DNA from 3 places in the Pseudoalteromonas sp. NEC-BIFX-2020_002 genome. Region 1 is predicted to be linked to each of the others. Evidence: predicted binding sites of a transcription regulator. Region 1 holds the regulator's gene; each other region holds the start of a gene.
What was found. Region 1 encodes MetJ, which represses methionine synthesis genes. Its sites were predicted from a motif close to TAGACGTCTAGACGTCTA; they were not measured.
Positions count from the first base shown of each region.

Region 1 (4,296 bases):
AAGAAGGTATTCACCCTAAGTACGAAGTAATTTCAGCATCTTGTTCATGCGGAAATAAGTTCGAAACTCGTTCTACTTTGTGTAAAGACATTCACCTAGACGTATGTTCTGCGTGTCACCCGTTTTACACTGGTAAGCAAAAGATTTTAGACACTGGTGGCCGTGTTGATCGCTTTAACAAGCGTTTCGGTGCACTTAGCAGCAAGTAATTATTGCTGTTGTGTCGGAAAAAGCACCTTAGGGTGCTTTTTTTATGCCTGCAATTTAATTAGAACTGGTTAGGGCGTGTTGACCTTTCGTGATTGATTCTGCAGCAGACTGTTTGGTATTTAAGCAAGGCAGCGCCTATAGTAGTGTGGTGTTCCCCACAAATAGGCGATAACGCAGTATAAATGCCAAACATGCGCTGCCTAAAGAGTTATTCCTTGGGGCGATTAACTCTTTGTTACCTACATGGGGGTAGGCAAGGGGCGTGAGCAGGACGCGGAAGCTTTGCTCGGTTTTTACTTAGCCCACTCGATTCCAAACCTCGCGCCGCGATTAAATCGCCCCTAGATTGAACAAATTTCAATCCACAAAGGACAACACGCCCAAGTATCAGCGGTTAAATTCACCCTTTTTTACCCCTGCCTAAAGTAACCATCATTTTTAGTTTTTATAGTGACTATAGCCACTAAATAACAGACAAACAGTTAGATTTTAACTATATTCAGTAATATATTTTGTTTAATTAATTGATGTTATGTTGATAAAAAGTCATTTAATGAGCCTAAATGACGCTAACGTCGTATATTTATATCTTTTATAGGGAATGTGTATTTTAGGTGTAATAAAGTACTATTTAGATGATTTTAGAACAGGTTTTTTGATGCTTTCTTGGCGTGTTATTGTTGGATTTTGAGGTTTTTTTACAAAACTGGTCGATAAAACGCATAAAATTAACAGATCTAGCTTATAACAGGATAGACCTGATATTGCTTGAATTTAATTGTAATATAGGTATCGTTCCAAGATACAGACTATAGAATAGAACTGCTTACTCTCACTTTTAACTTACTTGCAGGATAAAATCGCGTTATGTCAGACTTTCGTGAACAAGCTTTACATTACCATTCGCACCCCGTTCCAGGAAAAATCAGTGTTGAGCTTACTAAGCCAGCCGAAACCGTACAAGATCTCGCTCTAGCTTATAGCCCTGGTGTGGCTGAGCCTGTGCGTGAAATTGCCGCAGATCCAGCTAATGCTTATAAATATACTGGCAAAGGTAATATGGTTGCAGTAATTACCAATGGTACTGCTATTTTAGGCCTAGGTAATTTAGGACCTCTTGCTTCAAAACCAGTTATGGAAGGCAAAGCTTTGTTGTTTAAACGCTTTGCTGGCCTTGACTCAATTGATATTGAAGTAAAACACACAACCACAGAAGATTTCATCAATACCGTTGCAAATATTGCTGATACTTTTGGTGGTATCAACCTAGAAGATATTAAAGCCCCAGAGTGTTTTGAAATTGAAAAAGCATTGATTGAGCGCTGTAGTATTCCAGTGTTTCATGATGATCAACACGGTACAGCTATTGTAACTGCTGCGGGTATGATTAACGCACTTGAAGTGCAGGGTAAAAGCATTGAAGATGCGATTATCGTTTGTTTGGGTGCCGGTGCGGCCGCTGTTGCATGTATGGAGTTATTAATTAAGTGTGGCGCATTGCGTGAGCACATTTATATGCTTGATCGTAAAGGTGTTATTCATACGCGTCGTGATGACTTAAATGAATATAAACAGTTGTTTGCTAACAATACAGATAAGCGCACTTTGCAAGATGTTATTGCTGATGCTGATGTATTTGTTGGTGTATCAGGACCGAACCTGCTTGCACCGGAAGATCTTAAGCTGATGGCTGATAGGCCAGTTGTTTTTGCATGTTCAAACCCAGATCCAGAAATTGCACCTGCGCTTGCTCATGGTGCGCGCGATGATTTGATTATGGCAACGGGTCGTTCTGATTATCCAAATCAAGTAAATAACGTGTTGTGTTTCCCGTTTATTTTTCGTGGTGCATTAGACGTACGTGCGAGCAAAATAAATGATGAAATGAAAATTGCCGCAGTTGAGGCAATTCGCAGTATTACTAAAGAGCCAGTGCCTGCTGAAGTATTAAAAGCAGCAGGTGTTGATAAACTTGAATTTGGACCACAGTATATTATCCCTAAACCAATGGACCCGCGTTTATTACCGCGCATTGCAAAAGCAGTGGCGCAAGCGGCTATTGATTCAGGTGTTGCACAAATTGATATGCCTGAAAACTATATGGCGTAATAGGCACTATTTGGCAATAAAAAACCTCAATTCACTGAATTGAGGTTTTTTGTATCCAAATCATTGCCTGAAACAGGTGCACGTTATTTACAGGTGAAGATCAGTCTTCATTCAGGATAGGCACTTCTAAACCCATCTCTTGCATAATCTTTTTAACTTCTTCTGGTACTTTTTCTGGATTATCTTTACGTAAGTCTTCATCGTTTGGCAATGGTTGGCCAGTAAATGCGTGTAAAAATGCTTCGCAAAGTAATTCACTATTTGTTGCATGTCTAAGGTTATTAATTTGACGGCGAGTACGCTCATCAGTTAAAACCTTTAATACATTTAACGGGATCGAAACGGTGATCTTCTTAACTTGTTCTGATTTTTTCCCGTGTTCTGCATATGGGTGAATATATTCACCATTCCATTTAGCCATAAGATGTATCGTTGCCTCAGGTTGTTAATTGTTTGCGCGACCATTTTGTAGCGCAAAGATGCGGAAATTCTATCGTTTTAAAAAAGATAGTCAAATACTAGTTATTTAGCCATCTAGGGGTATAAATGTTTTGACTTCTTAAATTTGATCATCTAACCTTTTAGACGTCTAAACATCCAGTTAATATAGGTGACGGTATGAGCAAAAAAAATAAAGCGACAATCGCAGTACGTAATGGCATTGATGCTGATAAACATCACGGTGCTGTTGTGCCTCCTATCCACCTATCGACCACCTATTCATTTGCCGATTTTGATACTAAGCGCGAATATGATTATGGCCGTAGCGGTAATCCTAATCGTGATTTACTTGGCGAAACACTCGCAAAGCTTGAAGGCGGTGCCAAAGGCATTATAACTGCTACCGGCATGGCGGCAGTACATTTAGCAACACAATTACTAAATAGTGATGATACGTTAGTCATTCCACATGATTGTTATGGCGGCAGCTACCGTTTGTTTACTTCGCTTGAAAAGCGCGGCTTATTAAAATTAGTGGTTCTAGATTTAACAAACGCTGAAAACCATCAAAAAATACTTGAGATTAAACCTAAGCTAATTTGGATTGAAACACCAAGCAACCCAATTTTACGTTTAACTGATATTAAAGCGATTACGACAATTGCAAAGCAGTGCGGCGCTTTAGTTGGCGCAGATAACACGTTTTTATCACCGGCCTTACAAAACCCAATTGAATTTGGTGTTGATATTGTTGTGCATTCAACCACTAAATATATTAATGGCCACTCCGATGTTGTTGGCGGCGCTGTCATTGCAGCAACACAAGAGCTGGGTGACGAGCTTGCTTGGTGGGCAAATAATATTGGTATTACAGGTGCACCATTTGATAGTTATTTAACATTACGTGGCCTGCGGACTTTAAATGTACGTTTACGTCAGCACCAAGAAAATGCCTTTATCATTGCGCAATATTTAGAAAGTTCACCCTATGTGAGCCAAGTATATTACCCTGGTTTAGAATCTCATCCACAACATCAGTTAGCAAAACAACAACAACGTGGTTTTGGTGGCATGGTAAGTTTTGATATAGCTGGTGATGTAAATGATGCAGCAGCATTTTTAACGAGCCTAGAAGAATTCAGTTTAGCGGAATCGTTAGGCGGTGTAGAAAGCCTAATATGTCACCCTGCAACGATGACTCATGCTGGTATGGATGCAACAGCTCGCTTAGAGGCGGGTGTGGGTGATACGTTGATCAGAATTTCGGTGGGTATTGAAGATGTAAAAGACTTAGTTTCTGATTTAGAACGTGTGTTTAACAAAGTTAAGCCAGGCCAAGGTAATTGTAGTTCGACGACTACTAAGAGTAACTCGACGCAGCAAAGTACAGAGCAAACAAATTCATTCAAATTAACGCCTGCACATACGGCTTTGTGGTAATAGAAAATGGTAAATATAGTTCATAAATTTGGCGGTTCAAGCTTAAGCTCCGCGGAGCGTTATCAAGCCGTAGCAAATATTATTTTAGCACACACC
Region 1 is NZ_JABEPJ010000009.1:97,952-102,247, reverse strand. Features, by position in the region: gene rpmE (50S ribosomal protein L31) at 1-209, shown strand, start outside; gene HJP15_RS11790 (malic enzyme-like NAD(P)-binding protein) at 1,078-2,319, shown strand; gene metJ (met regulon transcriptional regulator MetJ) at 2,420-2,740, opposite strand; gene metB (cystathionine gamma-synthase) at 2,938-4,200, shown strand; gene metL (bifunctional aspartate kinase/homoserine dehydrogenase II) at 4,207-4,296, shown strand, end outside.

Region 2 (4,296 bases), on a different contig from region 1:
TAACGCAGGAGCAGTTATCGAGCCCGCTAGGTTACAAACCTCGCGCCGCGATTAAATCGCCCCTAGATTGAACGAATTTCAATCCACAAAGGTCAACACGCCCTAGCAATATTACTAGGGCTTAACAGCGTAAAGAGGTTTACTTTAAGCGTTTACTTTAGTTCTTCACGCAGTTCTTTAGTCGCTTTAACCATGTTATCAAGTGCTTGGCGGGTTTCTTCCCATCCACGTGTTTTTAAACCACAATCTGGATTCACCCACAAACGCTCAACGGGTATTTTACGCGCGGCTTTGTGGATTAACGCTTTGATCCATGCAGTATCTGGCACGTTTGGTGTGTGAATATCGTATACACCAGGGCCTATATCATTTGGGTAATCAAAGTTTTCAAATGCATCTAGTAGCTCCATGTTTGAGCGTGATGTTTCAATAGTGATCACATCGGCATCCATATCCGCAATAGCGGCAATAATACCGTTAAATTCCGCGTAACACATGTGCGTATGTATTTGTGTTTCGTCTTTCACACCACTGGCTGACACTCTAAATGCATACGCTGCCCACTCTAAATAGTCTTGCCATTGGGTGGCTTTGAGTGGCATACCTTCACGAAATGCAGGTTCATCAATTTGAATTATCTCAATGCCCGCATTTTGTAAATCCACCACTTCATCACGCAGCGCAAGTGCTATTTGATTTGCAATGCTTGGTTTATCTAAATCATCACGAATAAATGACCAAAACAAAATAGTGACAGGGCCTGTTAGCATGCCTTTCATTTTTTTACTGGTAAGCGACTGCGCGTATTGAGTCCACTGAACCGTCATTGCTTTTTCGCGTGAGACATCTCCCCAGATCACCGGCGGCTTCACACAGCGAGAGCCATAGCTTTGCACCCAACCAAACTGGGTAAAAGCAAAACCTTCAAGCAGTTCACCAAAATATTCAACCATGTCATTACGCTCAGCTTCACCATGTACTAATACATCTAAATCAAGCGCTTCTTGCTCTTCTACTGCGTAGCGGATTTCGGCTTCCATTTGATTTTGATAGTCAGTGGCAGATAATTCACCGGCTTTAAAATCACGACGCGCTTTACGGATAGCCTGTGTTTGTGGGAATGAACCTATCGTGGTTGTCGGTAATAATGGTAAGTTAAGTGCTCCATGTTGTTTTTCAATTCGCTGAGCAAATACATTCTCACGCTCCCCCTCTTTTACGGTTAACGCACTTACTCGTTGCTGCACTACTGCATTATTGACACGTGTTGATGTTAAACGTGCTTTTACAGGGGCTGAGTAAGTAACTAAATCACGGTTATCATTGATCTCAAGTGCTGCTTTTAACAATGACAGCTCTTGGCCTTTTTGTTTTGCGAAAGCAAGCCAGGAGCGTAACTCATCATCAAGCTTTTCTTCTTGCTCTAAATCAACTGGCGTGTGTAATAAAGAACATGACGGAGCAAGCCATAAATTATCGCCGCGCTTTGTTGCAATGTCTTTTATCGTGGAAAATACCGCATCGAGGTCTGCACGCCAAATATTACGGCCATTAACTACACCTAATGATAGAACTTGATCAGCGCTCAATAACGAATCAATCTGTGTAAAATCGACCTTAGCTGCAACACAATCAAAATGTACACCGTCAACTGGATAAGCAGCTATATCATCATAGTAAGCACTCACAGAGTCAAAATAACTAGCCAGTAACAACTTTACACCTTGACCTGCAAGTGTGTTAAAACTTGCTTTTAATGCATGGCGGTAATCATCAGACAACTCAAGAGCAAGAATAGGTTCATCTATTTGTACCCACTGAACACCTTGGCGCGCTAGCTTTACTAGGACTTGTTGATACACTGGCAACAGTTTTTCAAGTAGGCTTAATTTATCAAATTCTCTGCCCACACATTTTGCTAAGTAAAGGTAAGTTACAGGGCCAACTAACACCACTTTTGCATTATGGCCTAATGCGTGTGCATGGGTTACTTGATCAAATAACTCAGTCCAACTTAATGCAAACTGCTGATCACTGCTAAGCTCTGGCACTATATAGTGATAATTCGTATTAAACCATTTCGTCATTTCACTGGCTGCACATGAACAACCTGTAGGTGCTCGACCACGGCCGATGCGAAATAACGTATCAAGATCAACGCTACCGTCTGTTTTTTGATGCCGCTTAGGTACAGCGCCGATGAGTAATGAGGTTGACAACACATGGTCATACCAAGCAAAGTCGCCAACTGGTAATAACTCAATGCCTGCATCGGCTTGTAGCGCCCAGTTTTTTGCGCGGATCGTTTTACCTTTCTCAAGTAACTCTGCTTGGCTGATTTTACCTGCCCAATATGATTCGACTGCAAATTTAAGCTCGCGTTTTGTGCCTATACGAGGAAAACCTAAGTTATGTAATTGTGCCATGTTAAAAACTCCATTTAGCTATTTAGATGGCTAAAAACTTACACCTCTCCCTTACATTACACAATTGATGCTTCCTCCTATTTAACTTGAGGTAATTTCATATAAATATTTTTATAAATCAGAATAAATATAATGACAACGCTGTCAAATTTGATGCTATAGTGAAGTTGTAAACGTTAAGTAAAACAAATGACATTCTTTAGCCATCTAGACGTTGAAGCATCTTCAATAAAGGCGTATTATGTCTGCAATCTGAGTTAACCTCACTTATACCATGAGAATTATTAAAGATGATTGATGTAAAACATTTAAAGACCATTGCGACCTTAAAAGAAACCGGCTCTTTGGTGAATACCGCCCGCGAACTATTTTTAACTCAATCAGCTTTATCTCATCAGATTAAAGATTTAGAAAACAAGCTTGATTGCCAGTTATTTGAACGTAAAACTCAGCCGGTGCGGTTTACACCCCAAGGTATGCTATTACTTGAACTAGCGAGTGAAGTACTACCCCGCGTTGAAGCGACAAAATGCCGACTAAAGGAAAGCCTTAACCAGCCGATTTCGCAGTTAAGATTAAGTGTTGAATGCCATGCTTGTTTTCATTGGCTATTACCCACGATTAAAGAATTTAATAACTTTTGGCCTGATATTAAAGTAGATTACGAACGTGGCTTTAGCTACGACGCAATCCCTGATCTATTAAGCGACGAGTTGGATCTAGTGCTTACCTCTGATATCCGTGAACCCGATAAACTTGAATACGCACATTTATTTGACTTTAAACTTAAGCTGATTGTTGCCCCCGATCATGAACTGGCAAAAAAAGCGTACGTTACTGCTCTGGATTTGAAAAACGAAACCATTATTTCATACCCAATTCCACGCGAACGCCAAGATATATTTAAGCACTTTATTCAAAATGCACGTTTTGACGGCACCTTAAAAAACGTAGAGCAAGGCTTACTTATTTTTCAACTTGTCAGTGCGGGTATGGGCGTTGCGGCATTACCAGATTGGCTAGTAACGCCTTATGAGAGCCAAGGTTTAATCAAATCGATTCCCCTTGGCGCATTAGGGCTCACTCGCCCCATGTACCTTGCAATGAAAAAGAATATGCGGGATAACCCGGTTTATCGCCACTTTTTAAATACCTGTAAGTTAAATAACGGTCGATAAAATCAAGCGAACCCAGTAGCATACGTAAAACTCTTTTACTGATGCTACTGTGATGTTTGAACTTAAAAAAATCCTCGGCGCAATGCTCATGCCACTGCCCTTGTTCGGCCTAATATGTGCTTTGTGCTTTTTGATAGCTTTGCGTAACAACAAAGTCGCCGCATTTACTGGCTTACTCGTTACTTGCGCGCTAATGCTGATCAGCACACCGTTTATGGGCCAAAAAATAGTCGATCCTTCCACGCAACTTCAATATGTATTTAATTCTAAAAATCATTCAAAAATAGACAAGATAGTGGTACTTGGCTGCGATCTAATACCAAACCCAAACCTCAGTGCGAATAGCCAGCTGGGTAATTGTGCAAAAAGTCGTTTAGTAGAAGGCATAAGGCTTGCGTATCTTTATCCACACGCACAGCTTATTGTTTCAGGTGGGGGCTACGGCAAAGTCACCAATAGTCATTTAATGCAGCAAACAGCGATTAGCCTTGGAGTAAAAGCTAACCGTATAAAGCAAAACCCAGCAGCCATGGACACCGCCGACGAAGCTAAATTTTTAGCGCCTGCACTTGTGGATTTTAAAGTTGCGTTAGTCACATCATCGAGCCATATGCGCCGTGCAAAAGATTTATTTAACGCACAAGGGGTTGATGTAATACCCGCTGCGACTGACTTTTATGATTACTCTGCTT
Region 2 is NZ_JABEPJ010000005.1:210,172-214,467, forward strand. Features, by position in the region: gene metE (5-methyltetrahydropteroyltriglutamate--homocysteine S-methyltransferase) at 153-2,426, opposite strand; gene HJP15_RS08190 (LysR family transcriptional regulator) at 2,717-3,604, shown strand; gene HJP15_RS08195 (YdcF family protein) at 3,657-4,296, shown strand, end outside.
Region 2: a site for MetJ is predicted at 2,627-2,644, ahead of metE (5-methyltetrahydropteroyltriglutamate--homocysteine S-methyltransferase). Genes of this name have one in related genera too.

Region 3 (4,296 bases), on a different contig from region 1:
CTTTTTGACCTTTAGGGTCTGCCGCAGCGCCAGTATGAAATAACCAATTTACATCAATCAGTGGTGAGCTATTGGTTTTATCAAGCACATTAAAATGGCGTTCTTTAACCGTTTGCTGACTAGCAACTAAGGTATTTAAATCAACCTCTTGATCAAACCCTGCAATTTTATCAAGTGCAGACATAGTTACGGTTGTACGGCTGCTATCTACAAAATATTTATTAGCAATGCTTTGAATATCTTGCGCACTGATACTGTCAGCGGTTGCATATAGCTGATTAACAACTTCAGGGTCTCGCTCAAAATGCATGTAACTTGCAAGTGTTGATGCGATTGATTGAGATGAATCTAAACCATTAATAAAGCTGTACTTAAGATTCGATTTTAAATCAGCTAACTTTTGACTATCAACTAATTCTGTACGAGCTTTTGCATAAGTATTATTAATTGCTTCGCGGGCTTTCGCTAAATCTTCTTCATTTTCAACTTTTACAAACACATGGAGTAAACCCGGATCTTTAGTGTCTGGGTTGTAGCTAAACATTTGGCTAGCAATTTGTTTGTTAACAACTAACTCTTGATATAGCTCTGAGTTGCTTGAAAAATAAAGCTGAGAGAGAAGATCAAGTGCAGCTCTGTCTTTTTTCTTAGGTTCCCAAGCTGCCCCTTTATAAGACACTAACAACCAATGCCCTGGTAAGCCTTCATTTTGCTCATGTACATATTTAGCAGCTTGTTGTTTTGGCTCGGTTGGTATATCGGCAACATAGTCGCCCTTTTGCCACTGACCCCAATGTTTTTTAACCATTGCCATAGTCTCTTGCGGATCGACATCCCCCACAATCACTAACGATACATATTCGGGCTTATAAAACTTCTCAAAAAACTCTTTACCATAGGCCATTTGATCAGGCATCGCTTCAATGTCTTCAAAAAAGCCCATTGTGGTATGTTTATAAGTGTGTTTTTCGAATGCTTCATTACGAACAGCTGAAAGTAACTTGCGTACTGGGCTGGCATTATTTTTAAGGTACTCACCTTTAACAGTTAATGCTTCGGTACGGAACTGCTCTTCTGAATACTTTAAGTTTTGAAAAATATCAGCTTCGATCTCAAGCACTTTATCAAGATGCTGCTTAGAGAAATTTAAATGGTAGTTAGTATAATCATTTGTTGTATACGCGCGGTTATCTACGCCTGAGTTTTTTAAAATATCTGAATATACATCTTGCGGAAATTTTTCAGATCCTTTGAACATCATGTGCTCAAAAAAGTGTGCAAAACCGGTTTTTCCTGCTTCAACTTCATTACGTGAACCGACAGAGACAGGTATTTGTAATGAAACAACATCAGGGTAGTCAGTTTTAACAACCATGACGCGTAAACCATTCTCTAACTCTTCAAGTAAGTAGTCTTGTGAAAACACACGATCATTTGCAGCTTTAGCAGCCGTTTGTGTTATTTCAACCTCTTTCACCATAGTTGAACCTGAGTTACTCGCACAACCACTTAGTGCAAGTGTCACCGCGAGGCTTGTTGCTAATAATTTAAATTTCATTGCTATCCCTTGTTAGTTGAATAAATTTCTTGTTTTTAGTCATTTTATTATGCAATAAAGCGAGCAGATATGAGAGCCCTAGCGCAGCTATTTATGTAAACAGTTGTGTATACCCAAATCACCTCAAGATATGAGTTTCAGTTGGAATTAAAAGCGATTTAGACAAGGCATTGATTGCAGGCAATGGTTATTCCCTTATCAAAATCAATCCATCACAAAGGCAACTCAGTATAAATCGCTTTTAAACCAATCCTTTGGGCGTTTCACCGGCACTTACTTTCTGCGTTGTTACTCCTTAAAAGGGATCGCCATTATTACGAAGTAACGCCTTAATATTAAGCCCCTGTGAAACGCTGAATCCTACATATTGAGGTGGCTTGGGTATATATACAAACTCAGTTACATGCCAAACATGAATAAATTTCATATTAATTGAATAACTTTCATTAAAAAAATCTATCTAGACGTCTAAATGGCTGTTATATTGTTTGGTATAGACATCTAAACAGCTGGAATGAGAGTTATGGCTTTATCACTGCAAGAGAAAATCGAAGATACCAATCAAGGCGTGTATTTAATTGGTACAACTCCGCCACGTATTGGAACTGATGAAACTCAACTTGAAACCATTGCACAAAAGCTTTTAGCTCGTTTACATGAAATTGAATACGATGGTGTCATCATATACGACATTCAAGATGAAAGCAGTCGCACAGAAAAACCACGGCCATTCCCTTTTAAACAAACGGTCGACCCGCGTGAGTACAGTCACTTGTTACGTAAGTTATCACACCAAGATGTCATCACTTATAAAAGTGTGGCACAACGCGGGGTGGCTGAATTTAAAGATTGGTTAAGCGAAACGAAGGAAAAATTTGATTTAAAAAACTTAGTGCTAGTAGGTAGCCCATCGTCTGCTGGCGATATTAAATTAAGCTTACCTAACGCTTATAAAACCCTAAGTGAACAGCAGCAAGATTTCTTTTTAGGCGGTGTTACGATTGCAGAACGTCATGCAAGTAAGCGAAATGAACATGAACGTCTGCTTGAGAAAACGGCGCAAGGGTGTCAATTTTTTATCTCACAAGCCGTATACGACGCGCAAGCAACCATTGATTTAATTACCAGTTATGTACGTAGCTGTAAAGCACAAGATATTGAGCCAAAACGCATTATCCTAACGTTTACACCGTGTGGTAGTGAAAAAACCTTAGACTTTATGGAGTGGTTAGGTATATCAGTGCCTGAAGCGACAAAGTGGCGCATGCTAGATTCGCACAACCCATTAAGTGAGTCTGTGCGTATTTGCCGCGAAAATTTAGACTTGATCTTAAAAAGCTGTGCACATTTAGAGGTGCCGTTAGGTTTAAATATTGAAAGCTTAACTAACCGCAAAGAAGAAATCGACGCATCAATAAACCTATACCGTTTATTAAAAGCGACTATGGAACTTAATTTAGCTGAAAAACAAATAGCCTAACAACTTACGTTTAAAGTAATTGCCCAGCTTTAAACGCCAATTTATTTTTATACATGTCTTTATCGGCTTTATTGAGTAGTATTTCAAACGTTTCTTTGGTGTGCTCAGCAAATCCATAACCAATACTAATACTCAACGGTGGTAAAGACAGCTTAGCTAATTGAGCATTATACCCTTGAACTATCTTAGCCTTTATTTGAAGTGGTTCATTGGTATCATTTGTTTGTAATACAACCACAAATTCATCTCCCCCCAAGCGGCCTATTATATCAGCCTCTCTTAAGCACTCTTTAAGCGTTGCGGCTAATGCAACCAATGCTTTATCACCTACCTCATGGCCATGCGTATCGTTTAGTAACTTAAAATCATTTACATCGATAAATAGACAACAGACCTCAAAACCTAACCTTTGCGCTAAATTTAGCTTTTGCTGAGAAAGAATACTTACTGCACGCCGATTATAAATATGAGTAAGGGGATCAAGCATGGCTATTTCGCGCATTTGCACAAAACTATTAACCATGAATAAATCATCTTCAATCATATCCCGTAATTGTTTTATCAACTCTAAGTAATTTCGCTGATAATCTGTCTGCTCAAAATCCATCACACACAAAGTGCCAAAAACATCCCCATTGGGCCAATGGATAGGCAAGCCTAAATAAGATTCAAACCCATCTTTGCTTACTTCAGGGTTGTCGTGCCAATATTCATCATTACTGGCATTATTAACATAGAGGGAATGATTATCTTGTACGACTTTTTTACAAAATATGTTGGTTTCTAGGGGGATCATAGTACCCGCAGTGTAAGGATTGTCTTGCTGTTCACTGGCAATGACAACACGATAACCACTTTGCATCGCTTGCACAATAAAACCCGCAGGCGCAGCAAATAGATCAGACATTAAATCGACTGTTTTTTGCCACTTCTGCAGTGATATTTGATTATCTTTGTCTGTAAAAATCCACTGGTTGCTTTGAAACATAGCACATACTCACACAATTAACCTTATATGAGTATACCCAAACCACCTCAAGATGCGAGTTTCAGTTGGAGTTAAAATTGGGCGTTTCGCAGGCGCTTACTCTCATCGTTGTTACTTCTTAAAAGGGACTGCCATTCTTGCAAAGTAACGCCTTGATATTTGTTGTGATTCAATTAACCCCCTGTGAAACGTTGAATCCTGCATCTTGAGGTGATTTGGGTATATAAACTACTAACGACGACGGTTTGGAGTTTTTTTGCCCAAAACACG
Region 3 is NZ_JABEPJ010000002.1:275,179-279,474, forward strand. Features, by position in the region: gene HJP15_RS03465 (M16 family metallopeptidase) at 1-1,558, opposite strand, end outside; gene HJP15_RS03470 (methylenetetrahydrofolate reductase) at 2,082-3,038, shown strand; gene HJP15_RS03475 (sensor domain-containing diguanylate cyclase) at 3,049-4,026, opposite strand; gene HJP15_RS03480 (DEAD/DEAH box helicase) at 4,258-4,296, opposite strand, start outside.
Region 3: a site for MetJ is predicted at 2,020-2,037, ahead of HJP15_RS03470 (methylenetetrahydrofolate reductase). Genes of this name have one in related genera too.